DNA from 2 places in the Faecalibacterium faecis genome. Region 1 is predicted to be linked to the other one. Evidence: predicted binding sites of a transcription regulator. Region 1 holds the regulator's gene; the other holds the start of a gene.
The links. Region 1 encodes HrcA, which represses chaperone genes, less so after heat shock. Its sites were predicted from a motif close to TGTTAGCACTCNNNNNNNNNGAGTGCTAACA; they were not measured.
Positions count from the first base shown of each region.

Region 2: WMO17_RS06295 (co-chaperone GroES) is a predicted target of HrcA. The motif match lies at 2,902-2,932, and genes of this name have one in related genera.

Region 1 is NZ_JBBMEP010000008.1:57,509-65,085, reverse strand. Features, by position in the region: gene dnaK (molecular chaperone DnaK) at 1-271, opposite strand, end outside; gene WMO17_RS05675 (nucleotide exchange factor GrpE) at 373-1,002, opposite strand; gene hrcA (heat-inducible transcriptional repressor HrcA) at 999-2,072, opposite strand; gene WMO17_RS05665 (stage V sporulation T C-terminal domain-containing protein) at 2,260-2,802, opposite strand; gene WMO17_RS05660 (aminoacetone oxidase family FAD-binding enzyme) at 3,030-4,316, shown strand; gene WMO17_RS05655 (NAD(P)/FAD-dependent oxidoreductase) at 4,495-5,940, shown strand; gene WMO17_RS05650 (NAD(P)/FAD-dependent oxidoreductase) at 5,933-7,192, shown strand; gene WMO17_RS05645 (DUF1667 domain-containing protein) at 7,189-7,542, shown strand.
Region 2 is NZ_JBBMEP010000009.1:61,211-68,787, reverse strand. Features, by position in the region: gene WMO17_RS06305 (winged helix-turn-helix domain-containing protein) at 1-687, opposite strand, end outside; gene groL (chaperonin GroEL) at 850-2,484, opposite strand; gene WMO17_RS06295 (co-chaperone GroES) at 2,537-2,824, opposite strand; gene WMO17_RS06290 (diacylglycerol/lipid kinase family protein) at 3,077-4,072, opposite strand; gene WMO17_RS06285 (ATP-dependent Clp protease ATP-binding subunit) at 4,260-6,560, opposite strand; gene WMO17_RS06280 (TIGR03905 family TSCPD domain-containing protein) at 6,701-6,964, opposite strand; gene WMO17_RS06275 (PHP domain-containing protein) at 7,056-7,577, opposite strand, start outside.

The DNA of each region.
Region 1 (7,577 bases):
CCTGCTGGGGAGTGTACTCCTTGCCGTTCAGGGTCACCTTGTGGTCGGTGCCCATGAAGCGCTTGATGGAAGCAACGGTGTTCTCAGGGTTGGTGATGGCCTGACGCTTTGCGACCTGACCCACCAGACGATCGCCGGTCTTGGTAAAGCCGACCACAGACGGGGTGGTGCGTGCACCCTCAGAGTTTGCGATAACAACGGGCTCGCCGCCCTCCATGACAGCCACGCAGCTGTTGGTAGTACCAAGGTCGATACCAATGATCTTACTCATAATGAAAACTCCTCTCGAAAGAACAAATCTTATTGTTTATGTGATGCTCAAATGTTTGTAAGCGGATGTTATATTCAAAACCCTTTCGGGTTTCTGCTTTGTTATTCGGCCACTACAACGGTCGCATGGCGGACGATCTTATCGCCCAGCTTGTAGCCCTTCTGGTAGACCGTGATGACGGTGCCGCTCTCCTGTCCGTCCGGGGCGGGGATCTGCTGCACTGCATTCATGAAGTTGGGATCAAAGGGCTTGCCCAGCGCCTCGATCTCCTCCACATGGAGGGCATCCAGCGCCTTGGCGGCCTTGTCCAGCGTCATGGTCACGCCCTTTTTGTAGTTCTCGTCGGTGGTGGGGGCGTTGGCTGCCATCTCCAGCGTATCCAGAATGGGAATGATCTGGTTCACCGCAAAGGAAATGCCATCGTTGAACTTCTGGTCGGCTTCGCGGGTGGAGCGCTTGCGGTAGTTCTCGTACTCCGCTGCCATGCGCAGCAGCTGGTCTTTGGCCTGTGCAGCGTTGGCTTCGGCCGCGTCCAGCTTTGCCTTTACGGCTTCCAGCTCGCGGGCCTTCTTGTTGAACCAGCCGCCATCCTTCTTCTTGTCATCCTTCGGGTCGGCAGCTTCGGCAGCAGGTTCCTGTTCGGGTGCTGCCTGCTGGGCCTTTTCCTCGGGAGCCGTTTCGGGCTGCTCCGCTTCCTGAGCCGGAGCCGTCTTTTTTGCTTCTTCGCTCATTCCAGATCCTCCTTATAGATCACAGTCCGCCGGGGTACGGCAGCCTGTGGGGTGTCTTTTCGTTTGCCGCTCATGCCCTCGCCCAGCTGGTCTGCAAAGTAATGCAGCAGCGGCATCAGCTTCTGGAAGGGCATCCGGGTGGGGCCGATCAATGCAATGGAGCCCCACAGGCCTCCGCCCACCAGATACCGGTCGCTCACGATGCACAGACCCGGGATCTGCGGTTCCAGATCCTCGCCCAGCAGCACGCTCTCACTGCGTTCTGCCGGAGGTGCGATCAGGCCAGCGGCCTGCTCCTCGTCGTTCAGCAGTGTGAGGATGTCGCCCACCTTGCCGTCCAGCTGGGGCCAGTCCAGCAGATACTGCTCGCCGCCCAGAAATACGTGGGGCTTGACGGAATCCTGCAGGATGGCAGCCGCTGCACTGATAACGGGCACCAGCTCCGGGTCGATCTGGCTGCACAGCTCTGCCAGCAGCCGGGTGGAAAGATCCACCGGCGCTACAAAGGTAAGGTTGCGGTTCAGCAGTGCGGCAAGTGCTGCCGCATTCTCGCGGGAAAGACCGGTGCGCACCCGTGCCACACGGGTACGAACGTAACCGGCCGTGGTAACGGCCAGCACAGCCGCTGCGCTGCGGCCCACCTGAACCACTTCATAGTGGGCGATGCACAGGTCTTCGGCGCACGGGGTGCTGATGGCGGCGGTGCAGCCGCTGATGGCGGCCAGCGCCTTGGCGGCACCTGCGGCCAGCTTTTCCGGCTCATGGTCGAGGCTTGCGAACACCGCATCCACCCGGGCGCGGCTCACACGATCCAGCGGCTGATCGTCGGTCAGCAGATTATCAAGGTAGTAACGGTAGCCCTTGGCACTGGGCACACGGCCCGCGCTGGTGTGGGGCTGCTCCAGCAGGCCCAGCTTTGTCAGCGCCGCCATCTCATTGCGAAGCGTTGCGCTGGAAACTGCCATGTCAAAGTAGTTTGCCAGCACGCTGCTGCCAACGGGCTCGCCTTCGAGACCATACAGCGCCACGATCGCCTGCAAGACTCGCTGCTTGCGTGCATCCATCGTCATAGCGCCTGCCTCCTTTTTGCGTTCGCTTTGTTTGTTTAGCACTCCTTGTTCCTGAGTGCTAAGACCATTATAGCCAATTTTCCGGTGCTGTCAAGCCCCTTGGAAAAATGTTTTAAAAGATTCATAATTCTGTCATAAACGAAGAAAGCGCCCTCCTTATTATAAGGAAAGCGCTCCGGCATGTTCTTTACTCTTCCATCTGCCTTGCCAGAAATGCCGCTGCCACATTCACGGCCTTGAGCTGGGCGGCATCCGGCGTGGCCGTGCGGTCTTCGGTCAGCAGGGCCACCACGCCGGTCACATCGCCCGCCGCAATGATGGGTGCGGCACACAGCACTGCTCGGGGCGAGCCTTCGCAGGGCAGGATGCACTTTTCGGCAATGCCCTCGCTCTGGTACAGCCTGCGGCCATCCATCAGCTTTTCCAGCGGCTGGCTGATGCTGCGGTCGGCCAGCTCCCGCCGGCCGGAGCCGCTCACCGTAAGGATGCGGTCGCGGTCGGCCACCAGTGCGGTCAGCGCAAAGCTTTTGCTGAGCACCTCGGTATACTGGGCCGCTACTGTGTTCATCTCGCCAATGGGCGAATACTTTTTAAAGATCACCTCGCCGTCGCCCGTGGTGAAGATCTCCAGCGGGTCGCCGCGGCGGATGCGCTGGGTGCGGCGGATCTCCTTTGGGATCACCACCCGGCCCAGCTCGTCGATGCGGCGCACGATTCCTGTTGCTTTCATGTTTTTGCTCCTCCGTTTCCTTAAAAATGCCTGCAGCACTAGTATCTGTCAGACCGGGCCATTTATACCTGCTGCCCCCGCGCAAAAAGACCTGCACGGAAAGCTGCCTCTTCGTTGCGTTTCCGGCAGGGTTCTGCTACAATGATACAAAAAGCCGTTTTCATAAGCACAGCACCCCGCTTATGAAGACAGATCCTAAAATTCTACTGAGAAAGGCAGGTGTCCGGATGCCGAACATCCTCATTCTGGGCGGCGGTGCCGCCGGTCTTGCAGCCGCGCTGGCGGCGGCACAAAGTGCCCCCGCTGCACAGGTCATTGTGCTGGAGCGCAACCCGAAGCCGGGCAAAAAGCTGCTTGCCACCGGCAATGGCCGCTGCAATCTGGATAACACCGGCATTGCACCGGAGCTGTATTTCACTGCCGACCCGGCAGCACTTCGTCCGCTGCTGGATGCCGTAAATACCGCCGACCCGCTGCGCTGGTTCCGTGCGCTGGGGCTTTACACCCGCACCGACGAGGCGGGCCGGGTGTATCCGTACTCCAATCAGGCGGCGGACGTACTGGCCCTGCTGGAGCATCACCTTGCGCAGCACCATGTGCAGCTGCGCACCGGCTGCACCGTGCGCACCCTGAGCCAGGGCCGCAGCGGCTACGCCGTGCAGTTCGAGACGGCAGAGGGCTCTGCCGAAATGCTGCGCGCCGATGCCGTCATCTGCGCCATGGGCGGCGAAGCAGGGCCGCAGTTCGGCACCGACGGCTTTGGCACCCGGTTCGCCGCCCAGTGCGGCGGCAGGGTGGAGCCGCTGTACCCCTGCCTGACCGCCCTGCAGTGCGCAAAGCCCCGCAAAGCGCTGGCTGGCATCCGTGCCAAGGCAGCAGCATCCCTGTTGGACGGTGCCCGTGTGCTTGCCTGCGAGAACGGCGAGGTACAGTTCACCGATTACGGCCTTTCCGGCATCTGCATCATGCAGCTGTCCGGCCTGTTGGCCCCGGGCCGCGGCCCCAAGGCTCCTGCTGTGGAGCTGGACCTCTTCCCGGCAGTGGACGAAACCGCACTTGCCAGCCTGTTTGCGGCCCACGCCGCCCAGACGGCAGGGGGCAGCGCCGCTGACTTCTGGCTGGGCCTGCTGAACCAGAAGCTGGGCCGTACTGTGTGGTCTGCCGCCGGGCTGCAGGACAGCGACGCGCCTGCCGTGCTCACCGCCGCACAGTGGCAGAAGCTGGCCCACACCGCCAAGCACTGGCGCTTTGAGGGGCTGACCCCCTGCAGCTGGAAGCAGGCCCAGACCACCGGCGGCGGGCTGGCCCTGCGGGAGGTGGATCAGCACTTCCAGTTCAAGGGCTGTCCGGGCCTTTACTTTGTGGGCGAAACGCTGGACTGCGCAGGCAGCTGCGGCGGTTTTAACCTGCACTGGGCGTTCGGCTCCGGCCTTGTGGCCGGGCGCAGCGCTGCAGGCCGTGCTCTGCCAAAAGCCTCCGCGCCCGCAAAGAGCAGGAAAAAGCCGCACAGGTAAAAATGAGCTTTAAATTTTCAACAAATGCTTGACATCTTGTGCAGATCGCATTATCATAAAGACAATAAAAGTTTGTTCAGAGGATCGAGCAGAACAAGCAAGGGGAGAGTCGAAAGGCCCTTTTGTTTGTCCTGCTCTTTTTCTTTTATTCGGCAAACGGAGCGATCAGGAGGTTTTTATGCTGGATGTAGCAATTATCGGCTGCGGCATCATTGGTGCGGCAGCCGCCTATGAGCTGTCCCATTACCCGCTGCAGACCGCCATTTTCGAGGCTGAAAATGACGTGGCCGACTGCACCACCAAGGCCAACAGTGCCATTCTGCACGCTGGCTACGACCCCGAACCGGGCACCCGGATGGCGCGGCTCAACGTGGAGGGGTCCGCACTGGCCAAGGAGATCTGCGCCCGGCTGGATGTGCCGTACCTGCAGTGCGGCAGTCTGGTGCTGGCCCTCAGCCCGGAAGAGCTGCCCCACCTGCAGAAACTGTATGAGAACGGCATCGCCAACGGCGTGCCGGGCATCCGGCTGCTTTCCGCAGAGGAAACGCTTGCCATGGAACCGAATCTGGCCCCCACTGTCGTTGGCGCGCTGTATGCGCCCAGCGCCGCCATCGTCAGCCCGTGGGAGTTTGCGCTGGCAATGGCAGAAGTGGCTGTGCGCAACGGCGTGGAGCTGCACCGCAGCTGCCATGTGACCCGCATCGAAAAGACCGCCGGCGGCTGGGCGCTGACCACCCCCTCCGGAATTGTGGAAACGCGCTATATCATCAATGCGGCAGGCATCTCGGCGCAGGCCGTGCACGATATGGCCGCACCCCACAAATTTACCATCCAGCCCACCCGGGGCGAATACTACCTGCTGGATAAATCCGAGGGCAGCCGTGTGCATCACGTCATCTTCCAGTGCCCCAACGAAAACGGCAAGGGCGTTCTGGTGGCCCCCACCGTCCACGGCAACCTGATCGTCGGCCCGAACGCCGACCCCGTGGAAGGGGACGATACCGCCTGCACCGCCGCCGGGCTGGCCTTCGTCAGCGCCGCAGCGCGCCGCAGCGTGCCGAACATTCGCTTCAGCGAGTCCATCCGCAATTTTGCGGGTGTCCGTGCCAATGTGGACACGGGCGACTTCGTTATCGGCGAAGCGGAAGGCGCACCCGGCTTCATCGATCTGGCGGGCATGAAATCGCCCGGCCTTTCCAGTGCACCGGCCGTTGCCAGAGAAGCCGTCAAAATTCTGGAAGCTCACGGCGATCTGCCCGCCCCCAAGGCGGATTACAGGGATGGCCGCACCCGGGTGCGCTTCAAGGAGCTTCCGCCCGAAGAAAAAGCCCGGCTCATTGCAAAGGAACCCGCCTATGGCCGCGTGATCTGCCGCTGCGAGACGATCACCGAGGGCGAAATTCTGGACGCTCTGCACGAAGAGATCCCTGCCACCACCATTGACGGTGTCAAGCGCCGCTGCGGTGCCGGTATGGGCCGCTGTCAGGGCGGCTTTTGCGGGCCGCGGGTGCTGGAGCTGATCAGCAAAACGCTGGGCATCCGTCCGCTGGACGTGCTGCAGGATAAGGCCGGCACCAACGTCTTACTGTGCGAAACCAAGCAGGAGGGAGAGCACCATGATTGATCTGGTCATCGTCGGCGGCGGCCCTGCAGGCCTTGCCGCAGCTTACAGCGCATGGCAGCATGGTCTGCGCGATATCCTTATCTTAGAGCGCGACAACGAGCTGGGCGGCATCCTGAACCAGTGCATCCACAACGGCTTCGGCCTGCACCGCTTTGGCGAGCAGCTCACCGGCCCGGAATACGCAGGCCGCTGCATTGAACTGCTGCGCTCCACCGGTGTCCGGGTGGAGCTGGGCACGATGGTGCTGGACGTCACCCCGGACAAAAAGATCCACTGCGTCAGCCGGGAAAAGGGCTATCAGATTTTGGAAGCCAGAAGCATCATCCTCTGCATGGGCTGCCGGGAGCGCACCCGCGGTGCCATTGGCATTCCGGGCAGCCGCCCTGCCGGTATCTACACCGCCGGTGCGGCCCAGCGCTATGTCAACATGGAGGGCTATCTGGTAGGCAAGCGGGTGCTCATCCTCGGCAGCGGCGACATCGGCCTGATCATGGCCCGCCGCATGACGCTGGAAGGTGCCAAAGTACTGGCCTGCGTGGAGGTCATGCCGTATTCCGGCGGCCTGACCCGCAACATCGTGCAGTGCCTGCAGGACTTCGACATCCCCCTGTATCTGTCCCATACCATCGTGGATATTCAGGGCAAGGCCCGCGTGGAAAAGGCCACCGTTGCCAAGGTGGACGAAAACCGCCGCCCCATCCCGGGCACCGAGATGGAATTTGATGTGGACACCATCCTGCTCAGCGTTGGCCTGATCCCGGAAAATGAGCTGACCCGGCAGGCGGGCATCCCCATGGACCCCCACACCAAGGGCGCAGTGGTCTACGAGAATATGGAGACCGGCATCCCCGGCGTGTTCGCCTGCGGCAACGTGGTGCACGTGCATGATCTGGTGGACTTCGTTTCGGGCGAAAGCGACCTGGCCGGTGCTTCTGCGGCGGCCTATGTTTTGAAGGGCGAAGCCTCCGATACGGTTGTGCTTGACCTTGTCCCGGGCAATGGCGTGGGCTACACCGTGCCGCAGCGGGTGCGCCCCGCTGATGTGGACAGGAGCGTAAACATTTCCTTCCGCGTGCGGCAGAACTACGGCCCCAGCCAGATCACCGTGACCTGCGGCGGCAGGCAGCTGGCCCGGTTCAAGCGCCAGCGCATGGCTCCCGGCGAGATGGAACACATCGCACTGCCCAAAGTCCTGCTGGAAAAAGCAGACGGCCCGCTGACCGTTGCGGTAGAGGAGGTTATTGCAGAATGAGCAGCATCAAAGAAGTCATTTGCATCTGCTGTCCCTGCGGCTGCCACTTGCAGGTAGACCCGGAAAATGATTATAATGTAACTGGAAACGCCTGCCCCAACGGTGCCGCCTACGGCAGGGAAGAGCTGACCCATCCCACCCGCATCATCACCAGCACCGTGCGGGTGGAGGGTGGGCTGTACCCGCGCTGCCCGGTAAAGACTGCGCAGGCCGTGCCCAAAGAGAAGATGACCGAGGTCATGGCTGCGCTGGACCGCGTCACCCTGCACGCACCCGTCCGCACCGGGCAGGTGGTGCTGGCCGACGTGTGCGGCACCGGCGTGGACATTGTGGCAACGCGAAATCTGTGATACACACTCCTGAAACGATACGGAGGGAGCAAAAG
Region 2 (7,577 bases), on a different contig from region 1:
CTGCAGCAGGCTCCCCCGCTCGGCCAGGGCATGGAGGTTCAGGTAGACGGCGGAGAACCACCCCTCGCAGGAGCGCAGCAGGCTCTCGGCCTGGGCGGCGGTGATCTCCACGCCGCAGCGGTGGGTGTAGGCCAGCAGCTCCTCCCGGTTCAGGCGAAGGCCGTCGGCCTCGATGCGGTGGAGCCGCCGCCCCAGCCGCACCACCTGCTCCCCGGGCAGAAAGCGGTTGCGGCTGGCCACGATAAGGTGGACGTTCTCGGGCAGGCGGTAGGCCAGCCGACACAAAAACTGCGCCACCCGCTCGTCCCCCAGCAGGTGGAAATCGTCCAGAAAAAGATAGTAGGGCGTTTTGCCGCCCAGCGCGGCACACAGGTCCTCTAGCAGCAAAGCCGCGCCGCTGGCGTCAGCGGGGCAGTCGTAGCCCTCCAGCACCGTCAGCCCGGCGGCGGCAAAGGCCTTCTGCACGCTTTTCCAGAAGATGGAGCGGTTATCCGAGTAGATGCTGGCTTGCAGCACCACGGCCCCCGCCTTGGCCTGCTCTGCCAAGAACCAGCGCACCGCCGTCGTTTTACCGTAGCCCATGGGGGCCACCACCGCCGTGAGCGCACAGGACGCTATGGGCCGCAGCGTCTCCCGCATTCGGTCCGAGATGTAGATGATGTTCAGGTTCTGCCTGTTTCTGGCCATGCGCGTTCCCCTTTTCCTTATGCTAAGGCTATTGTAGCACATTTGCGGCGAAGAGAAAAGTGCGGCAGGGGTGCAAAAAAGCAGGCAGAGCCTTCGCCTTTGCGAAAAGTTCTGCCTGCGTTCTTTTTATAAATTGGGATTCTTGGGAGCGGCGGTTTTGGCTTAGTACATGCCGCCCATGTCACCGCCTGCAGCAGCGGGTGCAGCAGGGGGTTCCGGCAGATCAGCGACCAGGCTTTCGGTGGTCAGCACCATCTCAGCGACGGAGGCTGCGTTCTCCAGAGCGGAACGGGTGACCTTGGTGGGGTCAACGATGCCAGCAGCGATCATATCGTCCACAAAGACCTCGTTCTGAGCATCAAAGCCGTAGTTGGGCTTGTTGGCAGAGATGATCTTGTCGATGATGACACTGCCTTCCAGACCGGCATTCTTAGCGATCTGGCGCAGAGGAGCTTCCAGAGCCTTCAGAACGATCTTGGCACCGGTGCGCTCGTCGCCTTCCAGCGTGTCGCACAGCTCGCGCACAGCGGGGATCGCATTGATAGGAGCAGTGCCGCCGCCGGCAACAACGCCTTCCTGAACAGCAGCCTTGGTTGCGTTCAGAGCATCCTCGATGCGCAGCTTCTTGTCCTTCATCTCAACTTCGGTAGCAGCGCCGACCTTGATGACGGCCACGCCGCCAGCCAGCTTTGCCAGACGCTCCTGCAGCTTTTCACGGTCGAAATCGCTGGTAGCGGCCTCGATCTGGCTGCGGATCTGAGCGATGCGGGCTGCGATGGCATCCTTATCGCCTGCGCCGCCAACGATGGTGGTGTTCTCCTTGGAGACCTTCACCTGACGGGCATGGCCCAGCATCTGGACGGTAGCATCCTTCAGCTCATAGCCCAGATCGGAGGAGATCACGGTGCCGCCGGTCAGGGTTGCGATATCCTGCAGCATTTCCTTGCGGCGGTCGCCAAAGCCGGGAGCCTTGACAGCGCAGACGTTCAGGGTGCCGCGCAGGCGGTTGACGATCAGAGTGGACAGAGCCTCGCCCTCGATATCCTCAGCCACGATCAGCAGCTTCATACCATTCTGCATGACCTGCTCCAGCAGGGGAACCAGATCCTGAATCACGCTGATCTTCTTATCGGTGATCAGGATAGCGGCGTTGTCCAAATCAGCCACCATCTTGTCAGTATCGGTGACCATATACGGGGTGAGGTAGCCGCGGTCGAACTGCATGCCTTCCACGATCTCGTTGTAGGTCTCAGCGGTAGTCTTATTCTCCTCAATGGTGATAACGCCATCGGAGGTGACCTTCTCCATAGCCTCGGCGATCAGACGGCCGATCTCGGGGTCGCCTGCAGAAATAGTGCCGACGCGGGCGATATCGTTGCTGTCCTTCACCTTCTGGCTGTGAGCCTTGATGGTCTCAACAGCCTTGGCAACAGCCTTGCTCATGCCGCGGCGGATATCCATGGGGTTTGCACCGGCGGTGACATTCTTCATGCCCTCGGTGACCATGGCCTGTGCCAGAACGGTTGCGGTGGTGGTGCCATCGCCTGCTGCGTCGTTGGTCTTGGTAGCGACTTCACGCACCAGCTGTGCGCCCATGTTCTCGAACTCGTCCTTCAGCTCGATCTCCTTTGCAATGGTCACGCCATCGTTGGTGATGACCGGTGCACCGAACTTTTTGCCCAGCACCACATTGCGGCCCTTGGGGCCCAGGGTGATCTTAACGGTGTTTGCCAGGGTATCGATACCGGCACACAGTGCCTTGCGGGCATCCTCGCCCTGCTTGATCTGCTTAGCCATAATCAAATCGCTCCTTTAAAGCTCAATTTTCAAATATCAGAGGGGAAACTGCTCAGTCCTCAACGACTGCCAGGATATCGCCCTGACGGACGATGGTGCACTCTTCGCCGTCCACCTTGACCTCGGTACCGGAGTACTTGCTGGTGAGGACCTTGTCGCCGACCTTCACAGTCATCTTGACTTCCTTGCCGTCCACAACGCCGCCGGGGCCGACAGCGATGACCTCAGCCACCTGGGGCTTTTCCTTAGCACTGCCGGTCAGGATCAGACCGCCCTTGGTGGTCTCCTCAACCTCAACAGCCTTAATGACAACACGGTCTGCAAGAGGAATGATCTTCATAGTTCTTGCCCTCCTATAGTAAAAATATAATTTAAAACTTTGCTGTGTCCAAAGGGCCTCGTGTCGGCTCTTCAGCTCTTTAGCACTCCATTTCTCTGAGTGCTAAGTGTATTGTACTCATCTTGACCCAAAAAATCAAGACCTTTTTTGCTTCTTTTTGTTAAGAATTTATGACAGATGAAAAAATCAGCCGTACAGCGAAAAAGAGACAGCTTTCTCTTGGGCAAAAAAGCTGTCTCTTCTTCTGGTTTTTCATGTTCGGTCTGCACTCTGTGCCGTCCTCTGCGCTGCAAAGCGCTCAAAAGCAGGCTTTGGCAGAAGGATGCGCCCTGCCAGCGGCTGTACCTGTACAGTGATCTGCTCCTTGGGTGCGCATTCGCCGTCTGCCGTGGCAACGATTGGCCCGCGGCCATCCGCAGCGCGCAGGCTCACCTGCTTTGCGCGGCGGTAAATGAAATACGGCTCTGCAGCCCTGACGAGCTGACCGTTCTGGAAGTGCTTGCCGCTCTTATACATTCCCAGCAGCTTTGCAATGGTCACGCGGCTCACCTTGCGGATGATATATACATCCAGCCAGCCATCGTCGGGCTGTGCTTCCGGCGCTGCACAGAAGCCGCCGCCATAGGTGCGGCCATTGCAGATGGCACACATCAGGCAGTCCACATCCAGCGTTTCACCATCGATGGTGTACTCCACCCTGCGGCCGATGTGTCCGCACAGCTGTTCCACAATGGAAAGCACATAGGCCATCTCGCCGCCGCACAGCGGGATGCGCCGGAACTTCGGGATGCCGTAGGCAACCTGCGCATCCAGACCGGCAGCGCAGATGGTGGCCGAAAGGCCAAGGCTGGTCTGCATCAGATCGATGCTCACCGACCCACCGGCCAGCTGGGCATCCAGATCCAGAAACTCTTCCTTTGTACCAAAGGTGCGCAGAAAATCGTTGCCGCTGCCAAAGGGCAGACAGCCCACGGCTGCATTTGCATAGCCATAGATCCCGGTGAGCGCTTCGTTGAAGGTACCGTCGCCGCCGGCAGTGAAGACCCGCAGTTCTTCCCCGCTCTGCCGGGCCTGCTGCGCAGCGGCATTGGCCAGCTCCCGGGCATGACCGGCGTGATTTGTGACCTGAATGGTATATTCTTCCGGCGCAAGCCCTGCACGCGCGGCGGCAGCATTGATCTGCTGCGGCAGCGTACGGGTGCAATCGGCCTTACCGGCAGTTGGGTTCAAAAGAAATAATGTGCGCATGGACTTCCTCCTGCAATTCTGTTGCTTCTATGATAACAGAAAACCAAAAGGATGCAAGAGCCAATCTCACAATGTCCCTGCCCCGTACGCACAAAAAAGGAGCGGATGGCTCCGCTCCCCCCTGCAGACAAAAAAATACCGCCCCGGGTCTTGTAACTCAGGGCGGTCCTTTTGAACTTCAGATGTTTTACAGTGTTGCGGTTTCGTCCTCCCGCAGGACGATAGCACCATCCGCCGAGCAGTCCGCTGTCCAGTGCTGGCCCACGCAGGCCGTGCCGGATGCGATCTGATCCGCAAGTGCCTGCTCCACTGCCCTGTCCACTGCGCGGCGCAGTTCTCTGGCCCCGTAGGCAGAGCGGGCCTTTGCTGCCAGCGCCTGCCCTACCCGCGGTGTGTGATGCAGCTGGTAGCCGCTGCGGGCGGCACGCTGCTCCAGCTGGCACAGCATTTTTTCGGCAATGGCGCACAGGCTGTCGTCGGCCAGCGGACGGAATACGATCATCTCGTCCAGACGGCCTGCCAGCTCCGGCCGGAACCACTTTTTTGCCTCCTCAATGGCCTGCGCAGACTGCTTTTCAAACACGGCTTCGCTGCCCGCTGCAAAGCCCAGCGGCGTGCTCTGACCCGCCAAAAAACGTGCGCCGAGGTTTGAGGTGAGCAGTACGATGGTGTTGCGGAAATCCGCCTTGCGGCCCATGGCATCGGTCAGCTGGCCATCTTCCAGTATCTGCAAAAGGATGTTCTGAATGTCCGGGTGTGCCTTTTCGATCTCGTCAAACAGCACCACACTGTAAGGGCGGCGGCGCACTGCTTCGGTCAGCTGTCCGCCCTCGTCATGGCCCAGATAGCCCGGCGGCGCACCCAGCAGCCGGGCAGCGGTGTGCTGCTCCTGATACTCCGACATATCAAATTTGAGCAGGGCCTTTTCGCTGCCGAACCAGCTGACCGCCAGCGCCCGGGCAAGAGCCGTTTTGCCCACTCCCGTGGGGCCAAGAAACAACATGGCACCCATGGGCCGGCCCGGCTCGCCAAGACCGGTGCGGCTGCGCCGGATGGCACCTGCCACCGCAGCCACAGCCCGGCTCTGGCCCACGATCTCGGCGTTGAGACGTTCTTCCAGCTTGTCCAGTCGTTCCCGCTCCTGCTCACCTACCCGCTCCACTGGCACACCGCTGGCCTGCGCCACCACATGGGCGATATCGTCCGGCATCAGCGTGGGCTTTGACTGCTTTGCCTGCTCGGCCCGGATGCGTGCCGCCGCACAGGCTTCGTCCACAAGGTCGATGGCCTTATCCGGCAGAAAGCGCCCCGGCAGATACCGCACCGAAAGCTCCACCGCAGCCTGCAGCGCTTCCGGCGGAAGGCAGACATTGTGGTAGTGCTCATAGCGCGGCGCAAGCCCGTTGAGGATATCCAGCGCCTGCGCAGGCGTAGGCTCCTCTACCTGCACCTTGCCGAAACGGCGTTCCAGTGCGGCATCCTTCTGGATGTGGGTGCGGAACTCTTCGGTAGTGGTAGCGCCGATAATTTGTATCTCACCCCGGGCCAGCACCGGTTTTAAGATGCTGGCAGCATCGATGGCACCCTCCGCTGCACCGGCACCCACGATGGTGTGGAACTCGTCTACGAACAGGATGGAGCTGCCGTCCCGCACCAGCTCTTCCAGCAGGTTCTTGAACCGCTCCTCAAAGTCACCGCGGTATTTGGTGCCCGCCACAAGGCTGGCCATATCCAGTGCCAGCAGACGGCGGCCCTTGAGCGCACGGGGCACACGATCCGTGGCAATGCGCTGGGCCAGTCCTTCGGCAAGGGCGGTCTTGCCCACGCCCGGCTCCCCCACAAGACAGGGGTTGTTCTTCTGACGGCGGCATAAGATCTCCACCATGCGGTCCAGCTCTGCTTCCCGGCAGAACACCGGGTCCAGTTCCCGTTCCGCAGCACGGCGGGTCAGATCCCGGCAGTACTTATCACTGGCGCGGCTGCCGCGCGGCGCACTGACCGTGGTCCGCATCTGATACGGCAGTACGAACTGCCCGGACAGCTGGCGGCACTCCCGCACGGCATCTGTGAGCTGCACGCCCATGGATGCCAGCAGGATGCCTGCTGTGCAGCCGTCATCCTCCAGCATGGCGCAGAGCAGATGTTCCGGCTCGGCCCGGTTCAGGTGCGCGTTCTGTGCCCCGATGATGGCGTAATCCATGGTGCGCTTGAGGTCCGGCGCAAGAGCGTAGCGATCCAGATGCAAAGCCGGTGCGCGGCGGCTCTCGGCCAGCTGACGGCGCACCTCTGGTTCCCGGATCTGCTTGCCCTCCAGAAACCGTGCTGCCGCCCCGTGATCCTGCTGCAGGATCGCCAGCAGCAGGTGGCCGGTATCGGCTTTTTCGCAGCCAAGGTTCCCGGCAAGCTCCACCGCACTGCGCAGCAGCTGATCCGACTCGTGCGAAAAGCCCTTGTACCCGCCAAAGCCAAGTTTTTCCCAAATACTCATTTGCCCGCTCCTTGCTGATGAAATTCGTTTTCACAAGAAGTATAGCCCCGAAGCACAGAAAAAAAACATCTCTTTCTGTCGGGATGGGAAAACAAAAAGGAGATACCCGCAGGCATCTCCCCCTTCGCTGTTTGATTTTTTCAGTCCATTTCGGCCAGAGCCTTTTTCAGGTTCTTGGCGATCTGATCCGGGCAGCTGGTATTGCGGAAACCGCAGAGCGTGCCCTCCATGCGGTCGATCACATCTTCGGCCTTCATGCCCTTGACCAGACGGCAGATGCCCTTCAGGTTGCCGTTGCAGCCGCCAATGACCTCCATGGACGCAATGGTGTGGTCATCGTTCAGCACAAAGTTGGTCTGCTTGGAACAGGTGCCGCTGTTCGGAAAGCTGAATTCCTTGCTCATAGTTCAAAATCCTCTCTTTTTGACAGAAATCCCGACGAAGATCGTCTGCTTCTATTATAGAGCAGCGTGCCGGAATGTCAATGTGACCGGGTCACACATCAATACCGCGGCGCTTGTGGGCCAGCTCCAGAATGCGGGCCACCTGATCGTCTGCCGTGGTACAGGTACCCACCGGGTGCGGCACCTTATGGTTTGCACCGTGGAAGTCCGTACCGCCGGTATGAATCAGCCCATACTGCTCACACAGAGCAGCACACTCGGCCCTGTCCTCCGGGCTGTTGCGGGGGTGCTCCACCTCAATGCCGTCGATGACGCCCTCTTTGGCAAGCTGACGCACCAGCGGCATGCTCTTGTAAACGGTCGGGTGTGCAAATACCAGCACCGCACCGGCAGCTTTCGCCGTGGCGATCACTTCCTGCACCGAGGGATATTTTACCTGATGCAGCACCACGCCGCGCGGCTCCCAGCCAAAGAGATAACTGTACAGCTTGCCGTACACAGCATCGCACAGCCCCAGCTGGTGCAGCGCTTCCATAATGCCGCTTTTGAACAGCACACCGCTGTCCTTTGCGTATTCCAGCGCCTGTTCCGTGCGGAACTGCGGGTACAGCGC